DNA from 2 places in the Paenibacillus sp. R14(2021) genome. Region 1 is predicted to be linked to the other one. Evidence: riboswitches for the same ligand, from Rfam matches in the RefSeq annotation. Region 1 holds a riboswitch; the other holds the start of a gene.
What was found. A riboswitch is a leader RNA that binds a small molecule or an ion and turns the genes downstream of it on or off. The one in region 1 is predicted to bind cyclic di-AMP.
Positions count from the first base shown of each region.

Region 2: linked by a shared signal. The riboswitch ahead of KXU80_RS18650 (resuscitation-promoting factor) and the one ahead of KXU80_RS21130 (histidine kinase) in region 1 are both predicted to bind cyclic di-AMP.

Region 1 covers NZ_CP080269.1:4,524,588-4,528,799, forward strand. The annotation lists gene KXU80_RS21120 (zinc ribbon domain-containing protein) at 1-124, shown strand, start outside; gene KXU80_RS21125 (DUF445 domain-containing protein) at 365-1,624, shown strand; cyclic di-AMP (ydaO/yuaA leader) riboswitch at 1,875-2,057, shown strand; gene KXU80_RS21130 (histidine kinase) at 2,236-4,212, shown strand, end outside.
Region 2 covers NZ_CP080269.1:4,007,351-4,011,562, reverse strand. The annotation lists gene rsmA (16S rRNA (adenine(1518)-N(6)/adenine(1519)-N(6))-dimethyltransferase RsmA) at 1-668, opposite strand, end outside; gene rnmV (ribonuclease M5) at 665-1,225, opposite strand; gene KXU80_RS18650 (resuscitation-promoting factor) at 1,467-2,603, opposite strand; cyclic di-AMP (ydaO/yuaA leader) riboswitch at 2,840-3,048, opposite strand; gene KXU80_RS18645 (TatD family hydrolase) at 3,237-4,001, opposite strand; gene KXU80_RS18640 (HD domain-containing protein) at 4,023-4,212, opposite strand, start outside.

The DNA of each region.
Region 1 (4,212 bases):
GCTGACGGCGGAAGGGATGAAGGAACGGGTCAAAGAGAAGCTCGTAAGCATGGGTTTTCCGAAATTCACGACAGGCTTGTTCACGCGAGGCATCCCCAAGCTGGAACGCTGGAAGAACCGCTAGTCACGACAAAACGCCGCCATCGCCACATCGCAGTGGCGATGGCGGCGTTTTTGCGTCCTTGTTTTGCTTGGCGTGTTCCCATAACCTTACATCGCATGGTCGCCCACGAGCGGCTGCTCCGGTGAACCTGCAGCGGGCTTAACAGGACGTGTGTACCAGCCGGGTCCTGCGATGATCCCAGTTTTGCAACGGATCCGGTTGTAGTGGTATGGTGTAAAGAGCAATCCTAGGAGGAAGATCATGGCGAAGGAATCTAAGAAAAACAGGCAAATCGCGAATATATCGCTCGGTGTGATGGCTGCGGGCTTCGCGGCGACGATTCCGTTCCGTACGGGAGGGCTCGGACTGCTGCATGCGGGGTTTGAGGCCGGCGTCATTGGCGGACTCGCGGACTGGTTCGCCGTAACGGCGTTATTCCGCCATCCGCTCGGCATCCCTATACCGCATACGGCACTCCTGCCGCGCAACCGGAAGAAAATGTCGGAGGGCATCGTGCGCGTTCTGGAAGACCGTCTGCTTGCCAAAGAGAGCATGATCGAGAAGCTGACGCAGATCGAGCTGGCCAAGCAGCTGCTGCCCGCCGTTCGAAGCGCCTTGCATTCAGCCGTCCACAGCGAGCGTCTGCCCCATCTGCTGACAAGCGTACTGCGCAGCGTAGATGCGGAGAAGATCGTGCCGATGCTGTCCGGCGAGATCCGTGCTGCGGCGAAGCGGATCGACCTTGAAGCCGTGCTGCGCGGGTTTCTGCGCAAAGCCGCCGAGAACGGCACGGACGAGCGCATGCTGGATCTGCTGCTGGAGCGCGCCGAGACTTGGGTGAGCACGGAAGGGATGCGCCGCGAGCTGGGCAACGCAGTCATGAACCTCGTTAAAGGGCTGAACGTCGGCGGGCTGATGTCGTTCGCGATCAATGCCTTCATCGGTTATTTGGACGAGGATAAGCTCGGAACGATGCTGCAGTCCTTTATTTTAACCAAAATTCACGAGCTGAAGGTACCGGATACGCAGCGCCGCATGCTCGTCATGGATAAGCTGCGGGAGTCGCTCGAGCTTCTTATTACCAGGCTCTCGGAATCCGGGCAGCTGGACGTTATTCGCGATGAATTGCTGCAAGCCTTTGATATCGACGGCGAGCTGACGAAGCTGTTCGAGCACTTGCGCGAGAAGGGAATTGCATTCCTTCATTCGGAGGACTTTGCAGCTAAGGCATGGCCGTTTCTGGAGCGCTTCCTGAATCGGATGGAGGAGAATGAAGCGCTCATCGCGGATGCCGAGCAATGGCTCAAGGGACAGGCGGCCGGCTTGATCGAACGCAATCACGCCAAGATCGGCGCCTTCGTGAAGGAGAATCTCGATCGGCTGGATAACGATCAGCTCGTGGAATTAATTGAAGACAAGGTAGGCCAGGATCTGCAGTGGATTCGCGTGAACGGCGCGGTCTGCGGCTTTCTCATCGGTCTGGTGCTACGCGGCATCGAAATGATCTCCGGCTACATCTGAGCGTCTGCAGGCGCGGGTCATGCTTCTGTATCAGCCCGCTTATGTCCTGGAATCCAGTAAATCCGCTCTTTTCCCTATTTGCGAGAAACAGCCATATAGTGAGGTAGAGCGAGATTGCTGGCGAATACCTGGGTTGTAAGCGTTATTATCGCAGGGGTTGATCGAAAACGAGAACGGAGCGTACATAGGTTTCCTTTACAAAAGGCAGTCGCAAGCGTAACATACGAGTCATGCTTAAACTTAAACGACGTAATTGATTACGCTGAATTCTCACTTAATTGAGAATCGGGGGAACCATTGAATGCCAGGCATACGGCCGGTAACAGGTACGGAATGCTTGCCATTAGGGGTGAATCTTGAGCCTTGCTCAAGTAGGGCAACTCTCATGCCCGAATCCGACAGCTAACCTCGTAAGCGAACCGGGAGAGGCGACGAATTGTGCGTGCAAATAGACACTTCATCATAGATGTGCCTAGAAGCCGCGAGAGGCGTTCCTCTGTTTAGAGGCAGTCTTTTGCAGGCTTCTTTTTTGATGTTCATTTTCGGTATGCGTATAAGTTAGAGGCGAACTAGTAAATTTATAGATACAAGCAGGAAAAGGGGGCGTTGTTATGGCCGGTTACCGCCGTAAAACTCCGGAGGAATTGCTGTTATCCATTTCTAAAATCCATCGCGGTCGACTTAAAATCTACATCGGCGCCGTCAGCGGCTCCGGGAAAACCTATCATATGCTGCGCGAAGGCCAGGCGCTCAAGCAGCAGGGGATCGAGGTCGTCGTCTGTGCCGTATCGACGATGCGCCGTCCGGAAACCGTGGAGCAGCTCGCGGACTTGGAGCGTATTCCGAGCATCCACTGGATGAAAGGCGACGTCGAGAAGAAGGATTTGAATTTGGATGCCATCGTAGAACGCAATCCCGAGGTGCTGCTGGTGGATTCACTGGCGCATGAGAACCGCCCCAATGCCCGGTTTGCAACACGGCTGGAGGATATTCGCTTCCTGCTCAGCAAAGGAATAAGTGTTATTACGACCGTCAACGTCTACGAGCTTGAAGGTGTGACGGAGCAGGCTCAGAAGCTGACAGGCATCTCGGCGGAATGCACGGTGCCGGCGGATTTGCTGGAGCTTGCGGACGAGGTGCGTCTAATCGACGTATCGCCTGAGACGATTCTGAACCGTTTGAACGAAGGCCGGCTGAATAACATTAAAGATCCTGAGTTGTTGAAGCGAGGGAACGTCGGCAAGTTGCGTGAATTGACGCTTCGCTTAGTTGCCGAGGGCGTCAACGAGTCGCTGGAGAAATACCGCGCGGAGCAGGGGTTCATCGGTCCTTCCGGGGCGTCGGAACGGATTCTTGTCGCCGCACAGTATCATATCAACGGTTCGATCTATATTAGGCGCGGCCAGCAAATCGCCAAGCGGCTCGGCGGCGATCTGCAGGTTGTCGTCTTCGACGATGCTTCCCAGGAGCCGACCAAGGAGCGGGATGCATTCAAGAAATCCATCCTGAAGCTGGTAGAAAAGGTCGGCGCGGGCTTCCGTGAAATTTCGATTACGAACCGCCGCCAGGTTCCTCGCGCGCTCATCCGCTACGCGATGCTCATTAACGCGACGCGTATTGTTATGGGACATTCCAAGCAGACGCGTGCGGAGGAGCTGCGGCAGGGCTCGATCGGCCGGAGCGTCTTGAAGCAGTCGCGCAACATCGACGTGTACTTCATGGCCGACCGTGCGGAGCACGAAGGCGAACGGGTGCTGGAGACGAAGCGTTCGGCGCCTAAGCCTCCCTCCGAGCCGTATCGCCGTTTGAGCACGCAGGAAGTGGAGAAGAAGATCGAGCGGATCCGCCGCGGCACGTTCAAGGTGTATATCGGAGCAGCGCCGGGGGCCGGCAAGACGTATATGATGCTGCGCGAAGGCAATGACTTGCTGCGCAAAGATATCGACGTCGTGATCGGCTTTGTCGAGACGCATGGACGTCCAGGCACGGAGGCGCAGCTCGGTCAGCTGAAGCTCGTCCCTCGAATGGTCATCCAAGACCATGGGAAATCCAGCGAGGAGATGGATGTCGCCGCTATCATTGCTCGCAATCCGGAGGTCGTGCTGATTGACGAGCTCGCGCATGCGAATGCGCCGGGCAGCCGGAACAAACGCCGCTACGAGGATATTCAGGAAATTCTGAACGCCGGTATTTCCGTTATTTCCACGCTGAACGTGCAGCATTTGGAGAGCCTGAAGGACTCCGTGGAGAAAATAACGGGCTGCACGGTTGCCGAAACCGTGCCGGATAATTTCCTTCGTCTGGCTGATGAGATGGAGCTGATCGACGTTGCTCCGGGCGCATTGCAGGAACGGATGCGGGAAGGCAGCATCTATAAGAGCGAGGACGTGGAAGGGGCACTCGCCGGTTTCTTCAAAACAGGCAACCTCATTGCGCTTCGCGAGCTCGCCCTGCGAGAGATTGCCGACGATGTGGATGAGCGGCTCGAAGCATGGGAACGGAACGGCTCCCTGCGGGGACCGTGGCGTAGGCACGAATCGATCTTCGTCGCAGTTACCGCAAGCATGAATGCGGAGCGTCTGATCCGC
Region 2 (4,212 bases), 520 kb from region 1:
TCGACCGCCGGTTTCTCGCGCAGGGAAAGCTTGATAACGGCAGAATCGACATTCGGCTGCGGAATGAATACCGTATGAGGGACGATGCAGACAAGCTCAGGCACGCAGTAGTACTGCACAGCAACGCTTAGGCTGCCGTATTCTTTACCGCCCGGCTTTGCCGCCATCCGCTGCGCAACTTCCTTCTGAATCATTACGACGATATGCTCAAGCGGAAGCTTCTCTTCGAGCAGCTTCATTAGAATCGGCGTCGTTACGTAGTATGGCAGATTCGCAACGACACTCACGCCGGATAGACCGGCAAACTGCTTGTCCATCAGCTCCTTCAGGTCGAGCTTCAAGACATCGCCGTGCTCTACGTGTACATTCGGCGTTTCTGCAAGGACATCCTTTAGAATCGGGATAAGCCGGTTGTCGATTTCCACGGCCGTGACGCGGCCAGCCGCAGAAGCAAGCTGCTGAGTCAGCGCGCCGATGCCGGGACCGATTTCAAGCGCGCCCTTCGTTTCATCAAGTTCAGCGGCATTCACGATGTTGCGCAAAATATTTTGATCGATCAGGAAATTCTGACCGAGGCTTTTCTTAAACGTAAACCCGTACTTGGCGATGATGTCCTTCGTCCGCTTGGGTGAGGCCACATCTGCAACTGCTTTGGATCCTTCTGTCATGAATGTTCTCCTTCGCTTTCCATCGTTCTCAGTGCGCGCTGGAATTCCTCCTGCGTAATTCTGAACGTGGAGCACCTTTTATAGAACTGCTTGCCATTGGCGTATCCAATGCCGAGCAAATTGCCCATCTTAAGCCGCCGTTCCGATGCCTGTGCATGCACAAGCAATCCTGCCTGCATCAGATCGTCCATCGTCACTTCCGCAAGATTGCCGCTGCCTTCCGTGGCTTCCGTGCGCAAATTGGCCAGCGCTCTCCGAATGGCTTCGGGAGACGCATTCTCTACGCCGATATCGCCCTTATAGAGTGCCTCCTCCTGGGGAAGAAACGCATGCTTGCAGCCTGGGACGCGCTGCGCCACGATTTTGCGGATCCGCTCGCCGGCATGATCGGGGTCGGTGAATATAATAACGCCTCGACGCTGCTGCGCAAGCTCTACCCGCTTCAGCACGGCTTCGCCGATCGCTGAGCCGCCCGTTTCGATGGTTTCCGCTTCTACGGCGCGTTTAATGGCCACGGTATCGTCTTTGCCCTCAACTACAATGATTTCTTTCATCATGGAAGTTCATTCCTTCCTTTCGCACAAACATCTCGCAAGAATCGCCTAAAGCCGTCCATACAGGCGGCCCCATTCTCGTTTGATATGCCTAAGAAGTCATTATGACTTCGTCTTTGCTGAAAATCAAAAAGAAGAGGCATCGCCTCTCCTTATCATGACATATTTAGGCTTCAAATACGATATGAATCAAGTAGCACCATTATTGCTTCTCTACAGATGCTGCAAAGGATGACCGGGTTTCTTACAGAGACTCCGGCTTTTTCGGTCCCAGCACATAGACCGTATAGCCTCGTTTCAGACCGAAACGATCGGCATACGACTCGCTGTTGTAGTAGACATCGATCTTCTTGCCTTTGATCGCACTGCCCGTGTCTTCCGCACGGCGGAAGCCAATGCCTTCAATGTATACCCACCAGCCGATCGGTATGACTCTCGGATCTACGGCAATCGTCCGGCCCTCTTTCACACGCGCACCGGATGCGGTGATGCCGTACTCGGGGTGGTTGACGCCTTTGCCGGTCGAAGCTACGCCGGCGGAATAGGCGGTCAGCGTTACATTTTTCAATATTTTACTCGCACTGAACGTTATGCCCCGTTTCGTCCAAGTGCCGGATGAATTTGCGGAGAGCATCATGACATCAGGTTTCTTCGTCCCGACGGTCACGATCTTATCCACAGCTGCATCTTGATTCAGCTTCTCGACAAGCGTTTGCGAGACGAGTACACCGTCTGCAAATACAGATTCATAACGTTTGACGACCGTGCCCTGCTTGCCGTTCTGGACAAGCTTCTGCTTCCCAAGTTCCAGCTTAGGATCTTCCTTCTTCACAATGGAGAAAGGAACCGGATACGCGGTCTCCGAATATTTCTTATCGATCCTTGTGATCGTTATGACCATGTTCGGAGAAAGTCTATCCGTCAGCGTAGGCACTACTTTATCTTGACTGCGTACCGATATATTAGCCTGATCGATCGCTGCCTGTACAGTTCTCTCTGTCGTGTACAACGTTTTTGCTTTGCCGTCAGCCTTTACTATTAGCGGCACCGCTTGATCAATTACGACGCGGTCGCCGTCTTTAATACCGCCAGAGAGCGGCATCGACACTTTATCATAAGTGCCGACAGTTATGGCTTGTTCATCCAGTAGGCGTTGAAGGACCCATTGTTTGGTCGATACAATGGTTTCTCGTCCGTTCAATACTACGGAGACGTGCTTGTCAGCCGTTCCGTACAACAACACCAAAAACATGAAAGTCATAGCGATTGAGATCATGGCGCTTAAGATAATTAAACGCACATTCTCATGCTTCCATCGCAATGCGAAAGACATGCTGGATGATCGTTTCCCATGGGTGTCCTTAAGCTGGAGTTCTCCCACTTCATCGGTCCTCCTTACATAGCCCCGCCGCCTTTGTTACGCATGATACTTAGACGCGACTATAAAGTGATTAGCGTGCAAGCACGCATTTTCCAAATTCATCCTCGGTGCCACCTCCATGTTAACCCTATGTCGTCAGTTTACGCATTATTCAAACAAAAAGAAGCCCGACGACAGAGGATCTGTTTCGTGGCTTCCCATTAGACAATGGTAGCATGGATTGCATGCACGAGGTTGATCTCTCTTATTGACGCTTGCGAGGTTAGCTGTCGGATTCGGACGTGAGAGTCGCCCTATTCGCTTATGACGCGTCTTTCGAATACTGCGTCGTTTGCGAAATTCACCCCAAGAAGAATTTCATGTTCCACCGACCGCAATGATACGATCAGTTTCAACAATTGGTTCCCCCGCTCTCCGTTTTTCGGAGATTAAGCGATTATTTTGGAAAAGGAATACAAGTTTTGTTACCCTGAAATGAATCATACCTTCTAGCGCTGCACATTGTAAAGAACTGATTAATGACGATTTAACCGAATTTCAAGGAAAAATCCGAGAAAAACAAGCGATTTCTGAAGCGAAATTCAGTTTTTACACCGGATTAGTCCCAATTCCTTGCTTTCAAAACGATTTTCATCATATTCCAAAACATTTCATCGCGTTTTCCGTTGTGATTTTAGCAATTTCTTCTACAGATTTACCTGTGATTTCCGCCATCGTATTTGCTACAAGACGGACGAAAGCCGACTCATTCCGTTTTCCGCGGTGAGGGTGAGGAGCCAAATATGGCGCGTCGGTTTCGATGAGAATCCGGTCGAGCGGCACCCTCGCCATCACTTCTTTTGGTACCCTGGCATTCTGAAATGTAAGCGGTCCACCGAAGGAAATATAGAAATTCATATCGAGGCATTGCTTCGCTGTTTCCCAACTGCCGGAATAGCAATGCATCACCCCTCCGACCGCCTTCGCGTCTTCTTCTCTCAGTATTCGGACTACGTCCTCATGCGCATCGCGATTATGAATGACGATGGGTTTATCTTTCTGCTTGGCAAGCTGGATCTGCTCGCGGAATACGCGCTGCTGCACGTCCTTCGGCGACGTATCCCAATGATAATCAAGTCCGATTTCACCGATGGCGATGACCTTGGGGTGGTCGCATAAAGATGCAATCCAGTCCAAATCGCCCGGAAGCATATCAATGCTGTCTACGGGATGCCAGCCTACCGCCGCATAGATAAACGAATACTGCTCGGCGAGCGCCATCGTCGTAGGGATTGTCTCCCTGTTGAAGCCAATATTGATCAGCGTATGTACGCCCTCGGCCCGTGCCCGTTCGATAACTTCCGCACGGTCTTCGTCGAATTTATGCGAGTCTAAATGTGTATGTGTGTCGATTAACATGATAATGTCTGAAACCCCTTTCTACATTAAAGCAAATAATTCGCGAATATTCGCGGAAAGCAAATGAACCGATTGAAGCAGCGGTTCTTCTGGGTAATAGAGATGGTACTTGCCTTGATGTATGCCGGTAATGGAACGAACAATGTCGGATCGGCCGGAGATTTCCGACAAACGATCATCTCCGGAGAGCAGCAGAATCGGCGGTTTTTCT